2 regions of the Nesiotobacter zosterae genome follow, and region 2 is predicted to be linked to the other one. Evidence: predicted binding sites of a transcription regulator. Region 2 holds the regulator's gene; the other holds the start of a gene.

Region 1 (10,268 bases), on a different contig from region 2:
TGGACAATGTGATCGTTGAGATCGACGGTCCTGAAATGCCAATCATGGACGGCAGTGCTGCTGCATTCGTTGAAGCGATTGATGCCACCGGGCTTGTCACGCTGAATGCGGGACGTCGTTATATCCGTATCAAAAAGCCTGTACGCGTCGTGCAGGGGGATCAGTGGTGTGAGCTGCGTCCCTATGACGGCCAGCGTTTCAACATCACCATCGACTTCGACAGCGCTTTGATCGGCGTTCAGAAGCTGGATCTGGAGCTGACCCCAGAGGTTTTCCGCAAGGAAATCTCTCGTGCACGCACCTTCGGTTCTGTTCAGGACGTTGAGAAGCTCTGGAAGCTTGGCTTTGCCATGGGCTCTTCCCTTGAGAACTCTGTTGCCCTTGATGGTGATCGTGTTCTGAACCCGGAAGGTACCCGTTGGCCGGACGAGTTCGTGCGTCACAAGGCGCTGGATGCTGTGGGTGACCTCGCTCTTGCAGGCTTGCAGTTCATCGGTGAATACCGCTCCTACAAGGGTGGGCACCGCATGAACCACAACATTCTCGTTGAACTCTTCAAGAACCCGGATGCGTTTGAAATCGTTGAGGGTGATGAAGTCGCAAGCCGTTCACGCGTAGCGGAAAAAGGCCACGCAGAACTGATCGGTGGGCTGCAGGCCGCAGCTTTTGGCCCTGAAGTTTCCTGAGAAACCTGTCATTATTCAAAGGTTATGCCCCACATCCGTCACAAATTAGCGGCAAATGGCACGCGTAGTGGTGACGAGGTCGGTACATTCAGTTAGAAGCGTCTGACGGGGTGGGGTGTGCCCGATTCCTGAAGTGACATAAGGAGCTTGGAAACATTGCTGCATTGGGGTGATGCTCAGGGGAATAGTGCTCGCAAGGGCTTGGGCAAGACAGTTCGGTTTCTCTCACTGGCGATTGCGCTAGCAGTTGCTGGATGTGCCTCTCAGGAAAAAGTAGACGAATACGCATTCGACGACACGCCTGCTGAACTCATGTTTAACCAGGGCCTTGCCCTGCGCGCTGAGGGCAAGCTTAAAGACGCTGAGAAGAAGTTCAGTGAACTGGATCGCGTCTATCCGTATTCAGAGTATGCACGCAAGGCGCTGATCAACATTGCTTATCTGAACTTCACGATGAGCAAGTATCCAGAAGCCATTGCGGCCGCAGACCGTTTCGTAACTCTTTATCCTGGTAATGAAGATGCAGCCTATGCGCTCTTCCTGATCGGCGAATCCTATTATCGCCAGATCCCGGATGTGGGCCGTGATCAGCGTTCCACTCAGCGCGCCTTGAAGGCGTTTGATGAAGTGGTCCAGCGCTTCCCGGATTCAGAATATGCCAATCAGGCACGCCAGCGCATTCGCGTGGCCCATGACCAGCTTGCTGGTAAGGAAATGGAAGTCGGCCGCTACTATCTGCAGCGCCGTCAGTACCTTGCCTCCATCAATCGCTTCAAGGTTGTCGTGCTGAACTACCAGACGACGCGCCACGTTGAAGAGGCGCTGTTCCGCCTGGTGGAAAGCTACTATGCGCTTGGTGTTGTCAACGAGGCGCAGACAGCTGCAGCCGTGCTTGGTCACAACTTCCCTGAGAGCCAGTGGTACCGTGATGCGTACTCTCTGCTGCAAAAGGGTGGGTACGAACCAAACGAGAACGAAAGCAGCTGGATTTCACGGGCGTTTGGGGATATCAAATTGCTTTGATCGCTCCGTTCTCAGCATGCTGATAGGGCCTTATGCTTTCGACGCTGTCTATTCGGGATATCGTTCTCATTGATAAGCTCGACCTGCAGTTCTCTGCAGGTATGAGCGTTCTTACCGGTGAGACTGGTGCCGGTAAATCCATCCTGCTTGATTCCCTCTCTCTCGCCCTTGGTGGGCGCGGGGACGCTGGTCTTGTGCGCCACGGCCAGAAACAGGGACAGGTGACAGCGGCATTTGATGTGCCCATGAACCATCCGGTACGCCGCCTTCTTCAAGAAAACGATCTGGAACACGATGCAGATATCATACTGCGCCGTGTTCAGTCACAGGACGGGCGCACCCGCGCGTTTGTCAATGACGCGCCTGTGAGCGCGGGCCTGATGCGCCAGATTGGGGCGCTCATGGTCGAAGTGCACGGCCAGCATGACGACCGGGCTTTGGTCGATCCGGAAAGCCACCGCATGTTGCTTGACAGCTTTGGCGGGCTTGAGGACGCCACGGCAGCGGTGCGCGAGGCTTCACGTGATGTGCGCAAAGCTGAAAAGACGCTCAAGGATCATATCGCGCGCATCGAAGAAGCTCGTAAAGAAGCCGACTATCTGCGTGACAGCGTTGATGAGCTGAGCGCCCTTGACCCACAAGAGGGGGAGGAGGAAGCGCTGGCTCTGCGTCGTCAGGACATGATGCAGGTGGAGAAAATTGCCGGCGACTTGCAGGAAGCTTTCGACACGCTTGATGGCCCTGCTTCTCCCATTCCTGAACTGGCCAGTCTGCTGCGCCGCCTGGAGCGCAAGGTAGATCAGGCCCCAGCCTATCTGACCAGTGTTGTCGAAGCGCTCGGAACCGCTTTGGACCATCTGGAAGATGGCCGCAGTGGTCTGGAGGGGGCGCTTCGGGATACAAACTTTGATCGCGGTGAGCTGGAACAGACCGAAGAGCGTCTGTTTGCGCTGCGTGCTGCCTCCCGAAAGTACTCGCGCCCGGTTGATGAACTTGCTGCCCTGCGGGATCAGATGGCCGCGGACCTTGCTGATCTGGATGCTGGTGAAGAGAAACTTCATGCGCTTGAAAAGGCAGTAGCCGAGGCGCGAGCAACCTATGATGCATTGGCGCGCAGTCTCTCTGAAAAGCGCAGCAATGCGGCCCGCGCACTGGAAGAAGCGGTGCATGCTGAACTGCCATCCTTGAAGCTGGAGCGCGCGCGTTTCATCATTCAACAGGACACCGATCCTGAGAACCGAGGCAGCGAGGGTATCGATACCATCGAGTTTTGGGCCCAGACCAACCCGGGCACCCGACCGGGGCCCATGTTCAAGGTTGCGTCAGGTGGTGAGCTTTCTCGCTTCCTGTTGGCGCTCAAGGTATCGCTTGCGGACAAGGGATCAGCACCGACGCTGGTGTTCGATGAAATTGACACGGGTGTGGGTGGTGCGGTGGCAGAGGCCATTGGTGTGCGTTTGGCACGCCTTGCCGAGAACGTGCAGGTGCTTACCGTCACTCATGCGCCGCAGGTCGCCGCTCGCGCCGAAGGCCACTTCCTCATCGAAAAGGGCGAGGTGGATGAAGAGCGCGTTGCGACCCGCGTGACACGGATTGCCGAAAAAGACCGGCGCGAAGAAGTGGCGCGTATGTTGGCAGGTTCCACGATCACCGAGGAAGCCCGCATGGCGGCTGATCGACTGCTTCACGGAACGCTGGTGTAAGCGTTCCGCCTTGCTTTGTTGGCTTGAAAACAGAAGGCCTAGTCCCTGTCTGGCCCTTGTCTGGTCCATTGCTTGACCCCGTGAATGGGGTGGGTGAAAATTCACAAAGGCTAGCATTTTCAATAATTTAACGCTGTTTTGGCACAGTAGGGGCATCGAGTATGTCACCGGAGTTGCCTGATGAATGCGTTTCCTCGTCTGAAGGCTTATTTTCACATAGCCGTCGCCCTGATTGTTATTGGCTATCCCATGTACCTGTGGGCTCTTTGGGACCCGATGGACTATGGCTTCAGTGCCATGCGTTTGGGGGGAGATTTCTTCGCCTTCTACGAGGCGGCTCTGCTATCGCTGCGGGGCTATGTGATGTTGGTGATGGATTTTCCTGAGTTTCGCCTCACCGCGCTTGAATATGCACCGGGCAGTCATCCGTTTTATGAGTGGGTGATGTCTCCCGGCCTGTTGCTGTTTCTCCTGCCGTTTGCGGTGGTTCCTTTCACGTTTTCCTACATACTGTTTTTTCTTGCCGGAATTGGAGCGTTGGTGACGGCTTGCAAAGAGCGCTACCGCTCGTTTGATACGCTTGATTTCGTTTGCCTTGCCCCGGCATCCCTGCTTTGCGTGCTTTACGGTCAGCCGGTGATCTTTGTGGCCGCGCTGTTGTGTGCTGGTCTGCGCCACCTGCCTTTATCGCCGGTTTATGCCGGACTGCTGTTGGGTGTTACCGTCATCGAGCCATTTGTCTTTGGTTTTTCCCTGTTGGCGCTGGCTGCATCGCGCAACATGATGGCCTTGAGCGCCGCCATTTGCAGTGCTGCGGGCGTAGTGTTCTTGTCTACCGTGCTGTTTGGCGCTGAAAGCTGGAGCCTTTATTGGCAAACTGCGTTTTCAACCCAGTTCTCAGCGTTGTTGCAAGCGGATAATCCGGTCATTTCCATGGCTGTCTCGGTCACTGGATCGCTGATCGCCATGGCGCTCAACAAGGAGAGCGTGGTTCTGGTCCAATCGCTTGTAACCGTTCTGGCGGCATGTGTTGTGGTGTGGCTGTTCTGGCGTGAGCGCGACCGTGAGGCACGGGATCTGGTGTTTGTGATCTGCATCGTGCTTGCCAATCCCTTCACATATGTATGGGATTTGGCGCTGGTGACGCCGCTGCTTTACTTCTACGCCGTCCGGCATGAGGTCTTCGCACCCTCTGACTACGACAGTCCGGTATTCGAGCCGATCGCGCTCACCGCACTTTATCTGCTGCCGTTTGCTGCCATCGCGCTCACATCTCATCTGGTGCCCATTGCACCGCTGGTGCTGGTAGTTGCCGTGTTTTTCGTGATCCCGCGCCTTGTGGCGCCAGTGGAGGAGGCCGGGCAGCGTTCTGGGCACGATGCCGGCCTGACAGCCTGAAGGCCCTCAAAAGACTGGGATGGGTGCGGCGTTTAGGTTGCCGGGTGGTGTGTGCTGTGCCAAATGATAGGGACAGAATTCAGTCAGTTTCAGGAAGCACGTCCCGTGTCCGCATCCGAAAGCGCCCAATCTCTCATTGAGAAACCCGTTGATGACCTGTCCCGCGAAGAAGCCGTTCTTGAGCTGGAGCGGCTTGCCGGTGAGCTGAAGACCCATGATGAGGCCTATCACACCAACGATGCGCCGATCATCAGCGATGCCGAGTATGATGCGCTGAAGCGGCGCAATGAGGCCCTTGAGCAGCGTTTCCCGGACTTGGTGCGTGAGGACAGCGCGTCAAATCGCGTGGGGGGTGAGCTGGCCGAAGGTTTTGGCAAAATCACCCACAGCGTGCCGATGCTGTCGCTGGATAACGCTTTCAGTGATGACGATCTGCGAGAGTTCTTGGGGCGTGTACGCCGCTTCTTGCGATACGATCCGCTTATGGGCGATCTGGCGGTCACCGCAGAACCCAAGATTGATGGGCTGTCGTTGGCGCTGCGCTATGAAAACGGCAAGTTGGTGCATGCGGCAACGCGCGGCGATGGCACGACCGGTGAAAATGTCACCGCCAATGCACGAACCATTGCCGACATTCCTCAGACCTTGCCTGCAGGTGTGCCTGAAATCGTGGAAGTGCGCGGTGAAGTGTACATGGCGCATGCTGATTTCGAGGCGCTCAACGCACGCATGCAGGCAAATGGCGGCAAGGTGTTTGCAAACCCGCGTAATGCCGCCGCCGGGTCACTGCGTCAGCTCAATGCAGAGATCACCAAGTCCCGGCCTTTGAAGTTTTTCGCTTATGCGTGGGGGGAGATCAGCGATCTGCCTGCCAACACCCAGATGGGAATGGTTGAGACCTTTCAGACATGGGGGTTCAAGATCAACTCGCTCATGAAGCGCTGTGTAAGTGCTGAGGAGCTGTTGGAGGTCTATCACCGCATTGAAGAAGATCGGGCGAGCCTTGGCTATGACATCGATGGCGTTGTCTACAAGGTGGACGATCTGGAACTGCAGCGCCGACTTGGGTTCATTTCGCGCTCGCCGCGATGGGCTATTGCGCACAAGTTTCCGGCGGAAAAGGCCTTCACCATCCTGCGTGAGATCGAAATCCAAGTGGGACGTACCGGCGCGTTGACGCCGGTTGCCAAGCTGGAGCCGGTCACGGTTGGCGGGGTGGTTGTCTCCAATGCCACGCTCCACAACGAGGATTACATCAAGGGCATTGGCCCCAAGGGCGAAGCACTGCGCGGGGGCAAGGATATTCGCGTTGGAGATACGGTGGTAATCCAGCGCGCCGGTGATGTCATTCCGCAGGTGCTGGATGTGGACCTCAACCGCCGTCCGGAAGACAGCACGCCTTTCATGTTTCCGGACCATTGCCCCGCTTGCGGGTCCAACGCCGACCGCGAGGTGAACCCGAAAACTGGGCGTTCGGATGCGGTGCGCCGGTGTTCCGGGGGGCTCATTTGCCCGGCCCAGGCGGTTGAAAAGCTGAAGCATTTCGTCTCCCGCAATGCCTTTGACATTGAAGGGCTGGGCGCCAAGCAAGTAGAGATGTTTTTCGAGTTCGACATGGACAAGGGCGGCGTGCGCACGCCCTCCGACATCTTCACCTTGCGCGAGCGCGACAGCAGCTCCTTGACCAAACTGCGCAGCCGCGAAGGCTGGGGTGCCGTTTCGGCTCGCAAACTGTTTGATGCCATTGATACGCGGCGGTTCATTGATTTGAACCGCTTCATCTACGCTCTTGGCATTCGTCATGTGGGCGAGGGCAATGCAAAGCTGCTGGCGCGTGCCTATGGCTCTTGGGAGGCGTTTTATGAAGCGATGAAGGCGGCAGGAGACCCCACTTCGGAAGCCTACCGTGATCTCAACGACATTGATGGCATTGGTGCCACTGTTGCGGAGGCTCTTTCGCAGTTCTTTGGCGAGGAGCACAACATTGCCGAGTTGGACCGGCTGCTGGAGCAGGTGACCCCCAAAGACGTTGTGGTGGAAGATACTTCCGGCTCTCCAGTTGCTGGAAAGACACTGGTGTTCACCGGCAGTCTGGAGCGCCTCAGCCGAGATGAGGCCAAGTCTCAGGCCGAAGCTCTGGGCGCAAAAGTTTCCGGCTCTGTCTCCAAGAAGACAGACATGGTGATTGCAGGTCCGGGGGCAGGGTCCAAGCTGAAGAAAGCACAGGAGCTGGGTATTGAGGTCATTTCAGAAGATGACTGGTTCAAACTCACTGGGGCTGACTAGGCCATTTGCCGTGTGTTGAAGGGCTGACCCTCGATAAGTCACTGGATGCATGACAATGCTCTGGAGCGTCCACAGGCAGTGATCTCCAGAGATGGATTATGTTGCTACAATGTTCTAGTTATCTGAGTTAGGAATCTTTTAACCCGCTACTCGAACCTTTGCGAAAGAGACCCATGTCAAATTCCTCCAACTGGCCGGTGCCCGATGACTCTGGTGATGTGACCCCGGCGGGATCTCATCAACCACGAGCTGGCGGCATTGCTGCGCGCGCCATGGCAGCGCGGCAACCGGCACAGGCGGCGACCTATCTGGAGGGGTTGAACTCTGAGCAGCGCCGCGCCGTTGAAACCATGGATGGTCCGGTGCTGGTGCTGGCCGGTGCAGGCACGGGCAAGACCCGCGTTCTGACAACGCGTATTGCTCATATTCTGGCAACGGGGCGGGCAACGCCTGCGCAGATACTGGCGGTGACGTTCACCAACAAGGCAGCGCGGGAGATGAAGGACCGCATTGGCCGCTATGTGGGCGACAACGTGGAAGGCATGGCCTGGCTTGGCACGTTCCACGCCATCTGCGTGAAGATCCTGCGTCGTCATGCAGAACTTGTGGGTCTGAAGTCGTCATTCTCGATTTTGGATACGGACGACCAGTTGCGGCTGATCAAGCAGATCATTCAGGCCGAAGGCTTGGACGACAAGCGTTGGACTGCCAAGACCTTCGCCGGCATGATGGACAGCTGGAAGAACCGCGGTCTCACACCGGCGCAGGTGCCCGTTGGCGAAGCGCAGAGCTTTGGAAATGGCAAGGGGCGCCACCTTTATGAGACCTATCAGGAACGTCTGTCGATCCTGAATGCTTGTGACTTTGGCGATCTGCTGCTCCACTGCATCACGATCTTCCGCGATCATCCGGATGTGCTGAAGAGCTTCCAGAACCGCTTCCGCTACATGATGGTGGACGAGTATCAAGACACCAACATTGCGCAGTACCTGTGGCTCCGTTTGCTGGCGCAGGGCAATCACAACGTCTGCTGTGTGGGCGACGATGACCAGTCCATTTATGGCTGGCGCGGCGCTGAAGTGGACAACATCCTGCGTTTCGAACATGACTTTCCCGGTGCGGCGGTAATCCGGCTGGAACGGAACTATCGCTCCACCAGCCACATTCTGGCGGCGGCTTCCCATCTGATCGCGCATAACAAGGGGCGTTTGGGCAAAACCCTGTTCACCGATGCCATGGACCCTGAGGCGGAACTGGTCTCGGTTGCGTCAGCCTGGGATTCTCAGGAGGAAGCGCGCGCCATTGGCGACGAGATCGAAACGTTGCAGACCAAGGGGCATCTTCTCAACGAGATGGCGATCCTTGTGCGTGCGTCCTTCCAGATGCGCGAATTTGAAGATCGTTTCATCACTCTGGGCCTCAACTACCGCGTCATTGGAGGTCCGCGCTTTTATGAGCGCATGGAAATCCGCGATGCGCTGGCCTACTTCCGCTGTGTGATGCAGCCAACCGATGATCTTGCGTTCGAGCGTATTGTGAACACGCCCAAGCGCGGTCTGGGTGAAGCGTCCCTGAAGCTGGTTCATGAGTATGCCCGTGCAGAACGCATTCCGCTGATGCAAGCCGCATCCGAACTGATCCATACGGAGGAGCTGCGTCCAAAGGCGCGCAAGTCCCTTGCGGATCTTCTGGCGCAGTTTGATGGCTGGCGGCTGCAGCTGGACAGCATGAGCCATACGGAGCTTGCGGAAGTTATTCTGGATGAGAGCGGTTACACGGCCATGTGGCGCGCCGACCGTTCTGCGGAAGCGCCGGGACGTCTGGACAACCTGAAAGAACTCATCCGCTCCATGGAAGAGTTTGAGAGCATGGCAGGCTTCCTAGAGCATATCTCTCTGGTCATGGACCGAGAGGGTGAGAACGAGGAAGATGCGGTGTCCATCATGACGCTGCATTCCGCCAAAGGGCTTGAGTTCGACACCGTGTTCCTTCCGGGCTGGGAGGAGGGCGTGTTCCCCAACCAGCGGGCGCTTGACGAAACCGGGCAGGCGGGTCTTGAGGAAGAGCGGCGTCTGGCCTATGTGGGCGTCACGCGTGGGCGGCAGCGGGTCAAGATCTGGTTTGCTTCCAATCGCCGCATTCATGGCTCCTGGCAGTCTTCCATTCCGTCCCGGTTCCTTGATGAACTGCCCCACGACAATGTTGAGGTTGTTGAGCAAGGCTCGACCTATGGCGGCTACGGCGCAGGTGGTGCGGGCGGCGGTTATGGCGCAAGCCGGTTTGATAACCACGATCCTTTTAAGAACACCTACTCCACGCCGGGGTGGCAGCGGGCCAAGCAAGCGCGTGCAGCAGGCACAGGTCTTGGCCGCACGCATGGCGGCACACAAACCCGCAGACAACAGCGCGCAGGCCCAAAGACCATTGAAGGAGAGCTTGTCGCCAAGTCTGTCAGTGACGGGGCTTCCGAGTTCTCAATTGGCGAGCGCATCTTCCATCTGAAGTTCGGCTATGGCCACATTTCCGCGGTTGAAGGTAACAAACTGACCGTCGATTTTGAGAAGGCAGGGCGCAAGAAGGTGCTGGACGGCTTTGTCGAGCGGACCTGAGCGCTGATCTGCTGGCCAAAACGCATGAAGCTGTGTGAGCGGACTGGCCTTTCTGCGCTGGTCCGTTTATGGCCATTTCCAACAGAACAAGTGATAGGAACGAAGAATGGCAACGATCCGTGTGCGCATTCCGCGCCCTGAGGCGGAGGCGAAGGCCCTTTCTGAGAAACTGGAATTTCTTTTTGAGGACGAGGGCTTTCCGGTCGCCGTTTTTGAAAGCTCCAGCGATGGCAGAACGTGGACAGCTGAGGTGCTGGTACTCGACAGCACAGTTGAAGACGCCACCGCCTTGACCAAGGCGCAGATCGTGCCGCTGCTGCCAGAAGGCAAACTGCCGGAAGACGCTGAAGTGGTGGAACTGCCAGAGATCAACTGGGTGGCAAAGTCACTTGAAGGCCTGAAGCCAGTACGGGCAGGGCGCTTCGTGGTGCACGGCTCTCATGACAAGGATGCGGTTTCCACACACGATATCGGGCTGGAGATTGAAGCGGCGCTGGCGTTTGGTACAGGCCATCATGGCACGACAGCTGGGTGTCTGTTGGAGCTTCAGCGCTTGTTGAAGC
Region 2 (10,268 bases):
CGCCGGAGGAGTGTTGTCGTGGAGTTGCTATCGCATTTAGGGTTTTCCCGCAAGCACTGGTAGCTATGGCTTTTGTACTAATAGGGAAACTACCGCAGCGACTCTGGGAAAAGTGCGTCAGTAGTTCCCCCATTTTTCCGTCAATTAGTGAGCTACATCACGAATTCGTGCGACAGATTCTGTCTTTCCGAGCACTTCCAGAACATCAAAAATTCCGGGAGAGGTGCCACGACCAGTCAGTGCTGCGCGCAATGGCTGAGCGACCTTGCCAAGTTTCAGCTCTTCGGCCTCTGCAAATTCGCGAACCACAGCATCGGTCGTTTCTGCGGTGAAGGTTTCCAGCTCATCAAGCTTCGGTGCCAGACGGCCGAGCAGCGCGCGGGCATCGTCAGACAGGAGCTTTTCTGCCTTCTCATCCAGATCCAGCGGACGCTGAACCCACAGGTAGCGCGCAGACTGGTGCAGTTCCACCAAGGTTTTGGCGCGTTCCTTCAGTCCAGGAAGGGCTGCGAGGAACTTGCCCTCGTTGCCGCTCTGGGAGAGCCAGTTCAAAACTTCCTGCCCATCTTCGATTGCAGCCAGATAGATCTTGAAGGCTTCAAGAAGCTCTGCGTCTTCTGTGGAGCGCATGTAGTGCCCGTTCAGATTTTCCAGCTTCTGGAAGTCAAAGCGGGATGGGGACTTGCCGATGGCATCAAAATCAAACCACTCGATCATCTGATCGGTGGAGAAGATTTCTTCATCCCCATGACTCCACCCAAGGCGGGCCAGATAGTTGCGCATGGCCGCAGGAAGGTAGCCCATGGCGCGGTAGGCCTCAGCGCCCAGTGCGCCGTGGCGCTTGGACAGCTTTGCACCATCTGGGCCATGGATCAGCGGGATATGCGCCATCACCGGCACGTCCCAGCCCATTGCGCTGTAAATCAATGCTTGCCGGGCGGCGTTGGTGAGATGGTCATCGCCGCGCACGATGTGGGTGACGCCCATGTCATGATCGTCAACCACCACAGCCAGCATATAAGTCGGTGTGCCGTCGGAGCGGAGCAGAACCAGATCATCCAGATCCTTGTTTGGGAAGGAAATGGTTCCCTGGACCTTGTCGTTGATGATGGTTTCGCCATCCAGAGGGGCCTTGAGACGAACAGCAGGAGCCACTCCTTCAGGAGCTTCGGAAGGGTCACGGTCACGCCAGCGGCCGTCATACCGCGGCGGGCGGCCTTCTGCGCGCGCTTTTTCGCGCATCTCCGTCAGCTCTTCTTGCGTGGCATAGCAGTAATAAGCCTTGCCTTCTGCTACCATCTGTTCGGCAACTTCCCGGTGGCGGTCTGCTCGTGCGAACTGGGAGATCGGATCTCCTTCCCAGTCGATGCCCATCCAGCTGAGACCGTCGAGCAGGGCGTTGACGGCTTCATCCGTCGAGCGTGCGCGGTCGGTGTCTTCGATGCGCAGCAGCATCTTGCCACCGTGGCCCTTCGCATAGAGCCAGTTAAACAAAGCGGTGCGGGCGCCGCCAATGTGGAGGTATCCCGTTGGAGAGGGCGCAAAACGCGTGACGATGCTCTCAGTCATTTTGTGATTTTTCAGTCTCTCGAGTTTAGCCAAGCAAATGCGGCGGGAGCCGCAGTGTTGCGCGCTGTGTACCATACCGTGTCCGAGCACCCAAGGGCTGTATTCCAGTTAGACGCGGATTGACGGTGAACACTGACAGGGAAGTGTACGACGCCTCAAATGTTGCTGAGCAGTCCGGGAGGCGTAGTGCCTCTGCCGGCCGCTTTGCCGTGGCTTTCAGGCTAGACACTGAACTGGAAGGGCTTGGACAAAAAAAGAGACCAGGCTCGGCGAAGGGGCGGAACTGGCGGGGCTATTTTGCGCCGCGTTACTGGGGGGCTGCGGCGTTTGCCAAGGCGCTTCATGAAGACTTGCAGCGCGGTGTTGCACCGTTGTGGGCCGCTACTTTTTTCGCGGCTGGGATCTGGTTCTACTTTTCAATTCCTTTTGATCCCCAGCTCTGGGCGCTCATCCTGTGCTGTTTGGGGGCAGGAGCGGCATTCGTTAATGAACGCCGGGCCCGGCGGACGGGGCTTGTCTCTGGAATGGTATTGATCTTTTTTGCAGGTGTTAGTGCCTCGCAGCTTCACGTCGCGTACCTCGTTGGGCCTCAGCTTGACCGACAAATCACAGCAAAGGTTACAGCGCACGTTGGCGAGGTCGAGAAAGTCGAGGATGGGCGAACACGGCTGACCCTCCAGTTCCTGGAGGTGTCAAACCTGTCCCCAGATGAAATGCCACGGTGGGGACGGATATCTGTGCGTGGCGCGGTGCCTGACCTTGCCCATGGGGATGTGGTTGAGTTGCGGGCACGGCTGATGCCGCTCTCTGGCGCGGTGTATCCCGGCGGCTACGATTACGCGTGGAATGCCTTTTTCAAGGGGCTGCAGACCTCCGGGTATGCGCTGTCGAAAGTCACGGTTGTTTCTGCCAATGCGCCTTCTTCGGGTTTTAATGGTGTGCCCGTGTTGCGGCAGGGTGTTGCAGATCGCATCCTCCACCACTTAGGGCCAAGCGCTGAGGGGGGGCTTGCTGTTGCCCTTTTGGTTGGCGATAGAGGTTTCTTGCCAGAGGAAGATCGCGAGGCGCTGCGAATGGCGGGCCTTGCGCACTTGCTTGCCATTTCCGGGCTGCACATGAGCTTGGTGAGCGCACTTGTATATTTTGCCATTCGGCATGGATTGGCGTTTTTTTCCCGCGTTGCCTTGTCCGGCCAGATATCACACATTGCGGCGTTTGGCGCATTGGGGTTTGCCAGTTTTTATCTTGTCCTCTCCGGAGCTTCAGTGGCCACTCAGCGGGCCTACATCATGGTTCTCATCGTGATTGTGGCCAGCTTGCTGGGGCGGAGAGGGCTGAGCCTAAGAACGCTCGGATTTGCTGCGCTGATTGTCTTGATGATTGCACCTGGAAACCTGTTGCAGCCGGGCTTTCAGATGTCTTTTGCTGCAGTTGCTGCGCTGATCGCCGTCTATGGCGCTTGGCGAGAGGTTGGGCGCAACCAACGGCGCGGCAAGCGCCAATCCCGAATGGGTGCCTTGGTACGGGGGCCTGTTCTGTGGCTTCTGGCCTGCGGGGCGACCTCACTGATTGCCGAGTTCGCCATCGGGCCAATCGCGGCATTCCATTTCCAGAAAATTGCGCCCTATGGGCTTGTGGCCAACTTGCTGGCCATGCCGGTCTTCAGCTTCGTTGCCATGCCTCTTGGTATCTTGGGCTTGATGTTTATGCCACTTGGTGCGGAAGCGCCGTTTTTCTGGGGCATGGGGATGAGCCTCAATCTCATCTTGCAGGTGGCCCATTGGGTCCACGAACTTTCCGGCGACATGGGCGTTATCGGCTTGGTGAGCTGGCTGGGCACGTTTTTGATGGTGGGTTCCGTGCTTGTGTTTGCTCTGCTGCCGGGAAGGTTCAAGCTGCTTTTTTTGCTGCCGCTCAGCTTGTCAGCGGTCGCTTTTGCCGCCTATGAACCACCACATCTCTTGATCTCGGACAATGGCCGAACCATTGCATTCTTCAATGTAAATGGAGAACCTAGGGTATCTGCAACTCGGGAAGGATTTGTTGCGTCTTCCTTCCTGCAGGCCTTCGGGGTCGAAAAACGGAGCTTTTCAGATCACCGGGCGCTACGGGATGACCGTACCTGTGATGCAGTTGGGTGCGTTTATATTGCCGGGCTTGAAAAGCCACCTGATCAAGGCGCAGGCAAGGGCCAGTTCATACGTATTGCAGTGACCAAGGAGCTTTCTGGGCTATCCAGAGACTGTGCCCTTGCAGATGTGGTGGTGACGCAATTGCAGGCTCCTGAGGATTGCCGCGCCCCGCTGGTTCTGGATGTAGCTCAGCTGACTGAGCGAGGAAGCCATGCGATATGGCTGAAACCCACTCCAGATGGCTTGAAAATTGCGCGGGTTGTTGCGGCCTATGGAACGTACCGACGGGCCTTCCAGCCCGCCGTTGAAAACTGGGCGCGCGGCTTAGTAGCTGCGGAATAGGGAGACAAGCTTGCCCTGAATGCGCACACGGTCGGGGCCGAAAATGCGGGTCTCATAGGCAGGGTTTGCAGCTTCCAGTGCAATCGTGCCGCCCTTTTTACGCAGACGCTTCAACGTGGCTTCTTCATCGTCAACAAGCGCGACAACGATATCGCCGGTTTCGGCCGTATCGCCGCGTTTGATGAGTACGGTGTCACCGTCCAGAATCCCGACCTCAATCATGGAATCACCGCGCACTTCAAGGGCATAGTGATCACCCCGGCCGAGCATGTCTGCGGGCATGGTGATGGTATGACTGTGGGTCTGAATCGCTTCAATTGGTACACCAGCGGCAATGCGGCCCATAACCGGCACATCTACCATGGCGCCCGCAGTTGCAGCAGATGGGGAAGAAACGGCAGGAACTGGTGTGGCGGCTTGTGGAGCCTTCTCCTCAGTGTTCTTGCCAAGAGACCCTTCAATCACCTCGGGGGCAAAGCCCTTGGAGCGGGGCTGCGCGCCTAAGGCATAGCCGCTGGTCTCAGGCAGTTTGATCACTTCAAGCGCTCGCGCCCTGTTGGGCAGCCGGCGAATGAACCCACGCTCCTCCAGTGCGGTGATGAGGCGATGGATGCCCGATTTTGAGCGAAGCTCCAGCGCGTCCTTCATCTCGTCAAAAGAAGGGGGAACGCCTGCTTCCTGCAATCGCGTATGGATGAACATGAGCAGTTCATGTTGCTTTTTCGTCAGCATTGGCAGCTTCCCCGTCGTGGTGCCCAGATAAGTGTGAATTCGGTACAAAACGCGAACACTACACTACCTGTTCCTATTGTGTTCTGCAACCGTTAAAGACGGATTATTACCCCCAAAAACAATAGGTTTTGGGCCTGATTTAGGCGTAAAGAACCATGATTCCTCAAAACAGCAAGTAAGGTACCTGCTCACCAATCTCCGCAGCAGGTGCATGGGGTGGACGCACGATGAGTGCGTCGGATGCGCTAAGAAGAGAGAGCATGAACGAATCCTGCCGCTCATAGGCCACCAGCTTCTTGTTGCCCTGATTGTCGACCTCGATCCTTGCGCGCAGATAGTCCTGTCGCATGTCATTGGGCTTGAGAGGTGCGCCGAGGGGCAGTGTCTGTTCGGCCTTGTGAGCTGGGGCGGTTTGAGCCAGTAGCGCCTCAATGAGCGGCTTCAGGAACAGGAGGCCGCACACAAGGCTGGAAACTGGGTTTCCCGGAAGGCCGAGCACCCTCATTGGGCCAATGCTGCCGGCCATCAGTGGCTTGCCCGGACGCATGGCAATGCGCCAGAACTGAAGATCCATACCCGCTGACCCAAGAGTGCTCTGAATGAGGTCATGGTCGCCAACGGACGCGCCGCCAAGGGTGACCAGCACATCTGCCTTTTCCTTGATGGCGCGAGCGACCCGGCTGCCTATGTCGGCGCTGTCATCCGGGGCAATGCCAAGCATGAGCGGCTGCCCGCCGCATCGTCGCACCAGTTCTGCTATGCCCACTTGGTTTGAGGCAATGATCTGGTTTGGGCCGGGTGTCTCGCCAGGTTCGACCAGTTCATCGCCGTTTGCAAGAATGGCAACCAGTGGGCGGCTGCGGACGGGAAGGGCGGCGTGGTTCATGGCTCCGGCTAATGACAGGGCGCGGAAATCCAGCTTGGTTCCGGCGGTGAGGAGCGCGTCGCCCTGCTTGAAATCAAGGCCTGCTGGGCGAATGAACTGGCCTTCTCTTGTTGGTTCCAGGGCAAACAGCTGATCGCCTTCACGGCGCGCGTTTTCCTGAATGAGAATGGCGGTGGCACCGTCAGGCACCGGCGCACCGGTGAAGATGCGCAATGCTTGGCCCGGCTGCAAGGTGCCTTGGTAGGAGGAACCAGCGGCGACTTCGCCAATCACAGTCAGGGGCTTGTCGGGGCTCATTGTGTCGCTGCTGACAACCGCATACCCATCCATAGCGGAAGCGGAAAATGGCGGCTGGGTGCGGGTTGCATGCACGTCTTCGGCCAGAATGCGTTCCCCTGCGCTTGCAAGGGCAACGCTTTCAACCGCAACGGGGTCGATACCTTGCAAAAGGCGGGCGAGGGCTTCTTCGACAGCGATGAGGCTCATGATGCGCTTTTCTCCTCTGCTGCCAGGTAATCGCCCGACTTGCCGCCCGTTTTTTCGATGAGGCGAATATCTGTGATTTCCATGGCCTTATCGGCGGCCTTGGCCATGTCATAGATGGTGAGGCAGGTGATTGAGGCAGCGGTGAGAGCTTCCATCTCCACGCCGGTCTGGCCGGTGACCTTGGTTAGAACTTCAACATCCAGCCCGGGCAGGTCGCGGTTTTCAGAAATGTCTACGGTGATCTTGGTCAGGCCCAAGGGGTGGCAGAGGGGAATAAGCTCGTGTGTGCGCTTTGCAGCCATGATGCCTGCAATGCGAGCTGTGGCCAACACATCGCCCTTTTTGGCGTTGCCGGAAAGGATCATCTCCAGCGTCTCAAGCTTCATGCGCACAGACCCCCGTGCCCGCGCGGTGCGAGAGGTCTCGGCCTTTCCGGAGACGTCCACCATGTGTGCTTCGCCCGAAGAATTCAGATGAGTAAGGGTGGTGGATTTCTCAGGCATGAATACCCCTCAAGCCATTGGTGAATCAGGAGGGGTATTCCAACGTAATTGTGCTTAGGTGCGCAAGAGAGAACGCGTTGCTGCAGTCACATTTTCTTGACGCATCAGGCTCTCCCCGATCAGGAAGGTGGTAATACCGCTGCGTTTCATGCGCGAAAGGTCTTCCGGGGTGAACAGGCCAGATTCGCCGACAAGCAGGCGATCCTCCGGAACCATGGAGGACAAACGTTCGCTTGTCTCAAGCGCAGTCTCGAAGGTCTTGAGGTTGCGGTTATTGACGCCAACGAGACGGGAATTGAGCTCAAGGGCCCGTTCCATTTCCTCTTCGTTGTGAACCTCGATGAGCACATCCATGCCGAGGTCGAAGGCAGTCTCTTCCAGATCCTTGGCAAGACGATCATCAATAGCGGCCATGATGATCAGGATACAGTCTGCACCCCATGCCCGTGCCTCGTGCACCTGATAGGTGTCATAGAGGAAGTCCTTGCGAAGGACCGGCAGGCTTACCACATTTCGGGCTGCAATCAGGTATTCAGGTTTGCCCTGGAAAGAGGGCGTATCCGTTAGGACCGAAAGGCAGGCTGCGCCACCTTCCTCATAGGCTTGGGCCAAAAGAGGGGGATCAAAGTCTGCGCGGATCAGGCCTTTGGATGGGCTTGCCTTCTTGATCTCGGCAATGAGGCCATACTTGCCCTCGGCTTTCTTTGCTTCAAGCGCCTTCAGGAAGCCGCGGGGCGCGGTCTGGTCCGCTGCCATGGCCTTGAGGTCCTCAAGCGAGGTTTTTGCCTTGGCCGCCGCGATTTCTTCGCGCTTGTAGGCTTCGATCTTTTTTAAAATATCGGCCATGAATTGCGTCCTTTGGGGTTGGATCAGCTGTTTGAAATCGCAACGAGCTTTTCAAGGTGGCGTTTGGCGCTGCCTGTGTCGATGGACTGTGCTGCCAACTCCACGCCTTCCTTCAAGGTGGCGGCCTTGTCCGCGACCATCAGTGAAGCTGCTGCATTAAACACTACGATATCCCGGTAGGCGTTTTTCGTGCCGTCCAGAACATCCAGAAGCGCGGCCGCGTTTTCCTTCGGCTCACCGCCCTTAAGGTCCGCGGCGTTTGCAAAAGGAAGGCCAGCGTCCTCTGGGGTTATGGTGAACTCGGTAATGGCACCGTCTTTAAGTTCGGCTACAAAGGTCTCGCCGGTGGTGGTGATCTCATCAAGACCATCCGAGCCGTGAACGATCCATGCTTTCTCTGTGCCGAGGACACGCAGGGTTTCGGCAACGGGACGCACCCAGTTCCTGGCAAAAACACCGGTCATCTGACGCTTGACAGAAGCGGGGTTGGCCAGCGGCCCAAGCAGGTTGAAAATCGTGCGCGTTCCAAGCTCCATGCGGGCAGGGCCTACATGCTTCATGGCGGCGTGGTGGTTCGGGGCAAACATGAAGCCGATTCCAGCGCCATTGATGCACTCAGCAATCTTGCCGGGCGCGATGTCCAGATTGATTCCAAGCTCGGCCAGTGCTTCCGAGGAGCCGGATTTGGAAGAGAGCGAGCGGTTGCCGTGTTTGGCAACGGGCACACCGCACCCTGCAACAACAAGCGCCGTGCATGTTGAGATGTTATAGGTGCCTGAACCGTCTCCGCCGGTGCCAACAATATCAATCGCGTTTGCTGGTACGCCTTTAACAGGGATCATCTTGGCGCGCATCGTTTCAACAGCGCCGGACAGCTCATCGATCTGCTCACCGCGCACCCGCAGCGCCATCAGAAAGCCGCCGATTTGTGCGGGTGTTGCCTTGCCGGACATGATTATTTCAAAAGCCTCGCGGGCTTCCTCGCGGTTCAAGGCAGTGCCATTGGCCACAATGGCGATCAGTTCTTTCAAATTACGCATGCCCGTGATCCCAATGAGAACAAAAAATAACGGCCGGATAGTTGAACATCCGGCCGCTTCAAATTCAACTCGACTTAGCGAGAAACGCCCGTGACTTGGTTGAACAAGGCCTGGTTGACCTGAACGCCTGCCTCCTGTTCCACCCGATCCACAAAACCGCCAATCAGTGAGTTCTGCAAGTCTGCGGAAAGCTGGCTGGCCAGATTACGGACCGGTGCAGAATCTTCGAACATTGCGGGAGTGGTGATGTCCGTGACTTCAAGAACCAGACGGGAGCCATCCTGAGCCGCAACTTCGGCCTTGGTGCCAACAGGGCCGGAGAAGACAGCGTCGAGTGCTTCCGCGCCCATCACCTCAGTCATTTGCTCACGAAGAAGACCGCTTGCAGTTTTAACTGTGAGGGAGCGTTCTGCGGCGACGTCGTCAAGGGACTTGCCGGAGTTTACTTCCGCCAAGACTTCCTCGGATGTTTGTTTCAGAAGTTCCGCCTGACGGTAGGCCGTCCAGTCCTTGATCACGCGATCACGGACCTCAGAGAGCTCGCGGTCCCGTTCCGGGGTTACTGCGGTCACTTCAAACCAGAGGTAGCCATCACGTCCAATGTTGAGAGCATCGTTCTCAACGCCAATGTCGCTGTTGAAGGCTGCAGCGATAAGCTCGTTGCGTGCAGGAAGATCAGCCTGCTGTTCGTCCAGACCGCGGCCTGACTGATCAAAGGCCGGTGCATCTACAAGCTCAAGGCTGAAACGCTCGGCGATTTCTTCAAAGGTGCTGCCGCCAGCACGCGCATCTTCCACCTCATTGTAGATGTCGAAGATTTCGTCAGCAGCAATGTCCTGCGCCAGATCCGTGCGGATTTCATCGGCCACTTCTTCAAGGGGCTGAACGTCGGCTGCGTTGATTTCTACGGCCTTCAGCAAAACGGTGGTGAAACGGCCTTCGATGACGGGGCTGACTTCGCCCTCTGCCAGTGCAAAGGCGGCTTCGCCGATGGTATCATCAAGGAAGCCCGCGCGGCCAAGTAACCCAAGGTCAACATCTGAAACGTCGACGTTGCGCTCGGCCATGATGTCCTCAAAGGACTTGCCTCCAGCGATTTCTGCCGCAGCAGCTTCTGCCTCTTCAACGGAAGGGAAGGAGAGCTGATAGATGCGGCGCTGTTCTTGAACCTGATAGCGGTCCTTTACACGCTCATATTCTTCGCGGACCTGTTCTTCCGTCAAAGCTTCTGGCTGGGCGATCTTTTCAGCGGTGACTTCGATGAAGCGAACCTTACGGTATTCAGGTGCGCGGTATGAGCTGATGCGATCGGAGAAGAAAGCGTTCAATTCTTCTTCGGTGGGTTCGCCGATATCGCCAAGGATTTCATTGGTCAGCTGAAGGTAAGCAACCTTACGTTCTTCAGTGCTGTAGTGGTTGAACGCTTTGACCAGCGCCTCAGGAGCGACCATGCCGCCAACCAGAGCGTCGATAAGCTGCAGGCGTTCAGCCTGCGCTTGCTGGCGCACAACGAACTCGTCCTCGGAGATGCCCGCGTTCCGCAGCACCATCGCAAGACGGCTGCGATCAAACCCACCGTTGATGCCGCTGAAGGCCGGGTTTTCCTGAATGGTTTTGATCACCGCTTCGTCAGAGACGCCCAAGCTCAGGCCGGTCGCTACATCATTAAGCGCGGCTTCGCCAATCAACTGGCCAAGAACCTGAGTCGGAATGCCAAATGCCGCACCCTGTT

What was found. Region 2 encodes LexA, which represses DNA repair genes until DNA is damaged. Its sites were predicted from a motif close to TGTTCNNNNTGTGTTCNG; they were not measured.
Region 1: the regulator LexA is predicted to act here: its motif matches at 7,196-7,213, upstream of Q3Y58_RS10765 (ATP-dependent helicase).

The regions. Positions count from the first base shown of each region.
Region 1 covers NZ_JAWXVZ010000006.1:173,687-183,954, forward strand. The annotation lists gene lpxC (UDP-3-O-acyl-N-acetylglucosamine deacetylase) at 1-686, shown strand, start outside; gene Q3Y58_RS10745 (outer membrane protein assembly factor BamD) at 843-1,709, shown strand; gene recN (DNA repair protein RecN) at 1,742-3,412, shown strand; gene Q3Y58_RS10755 (glycosyltransferase family 87 protein) at 3,593-4,810, shown strand; gene ligA (NAD-dependent DNA ligase LigA) at 4,916-7,096, shown strand; gene Q3Y58_RS10765 (ATP-dependent helicase) at 7,270-9,705, shown strand; gene Q3Y58_RS10770 (50S ribosomal protein L11 methyltransferase) at 9,812-10,268, shown strand, end outside.
Region 2 covers NZ_JAWXVZ010000002.1:265,104-275,371, forward strand. The annotation lists gene gltX (glutamate--tRNA ligase) at 145-1,569, opposite strand; gene Q3Y58_RS04160 (ComEC/Rec2 family competence protein) at 1,695-4,043, shown strand; gene lexA (transcriptional repressor LexA) at 4,026-4,775, opposite strand; gene Q3Y58_RS04170 (molybdopterin molybdotransferase MoeA) at 4,939-6,147, opposite strand; gene moaC (cyclic pyranopterin monophosphate synthase MoaC) at 6,144-6,650, opposite strand; gene trpC (indole-3-glycerol phosphate synthase TrpC) at 6,705-7,496, opposite strand; gene trpD (anthranilate phosphoribosyltransferase) at 7,520-8,536, opposite strand; gene Q3Y58_RS04190 (peptidylprolyl isomerase) at 8,611-10,268, opposite strand, start outside.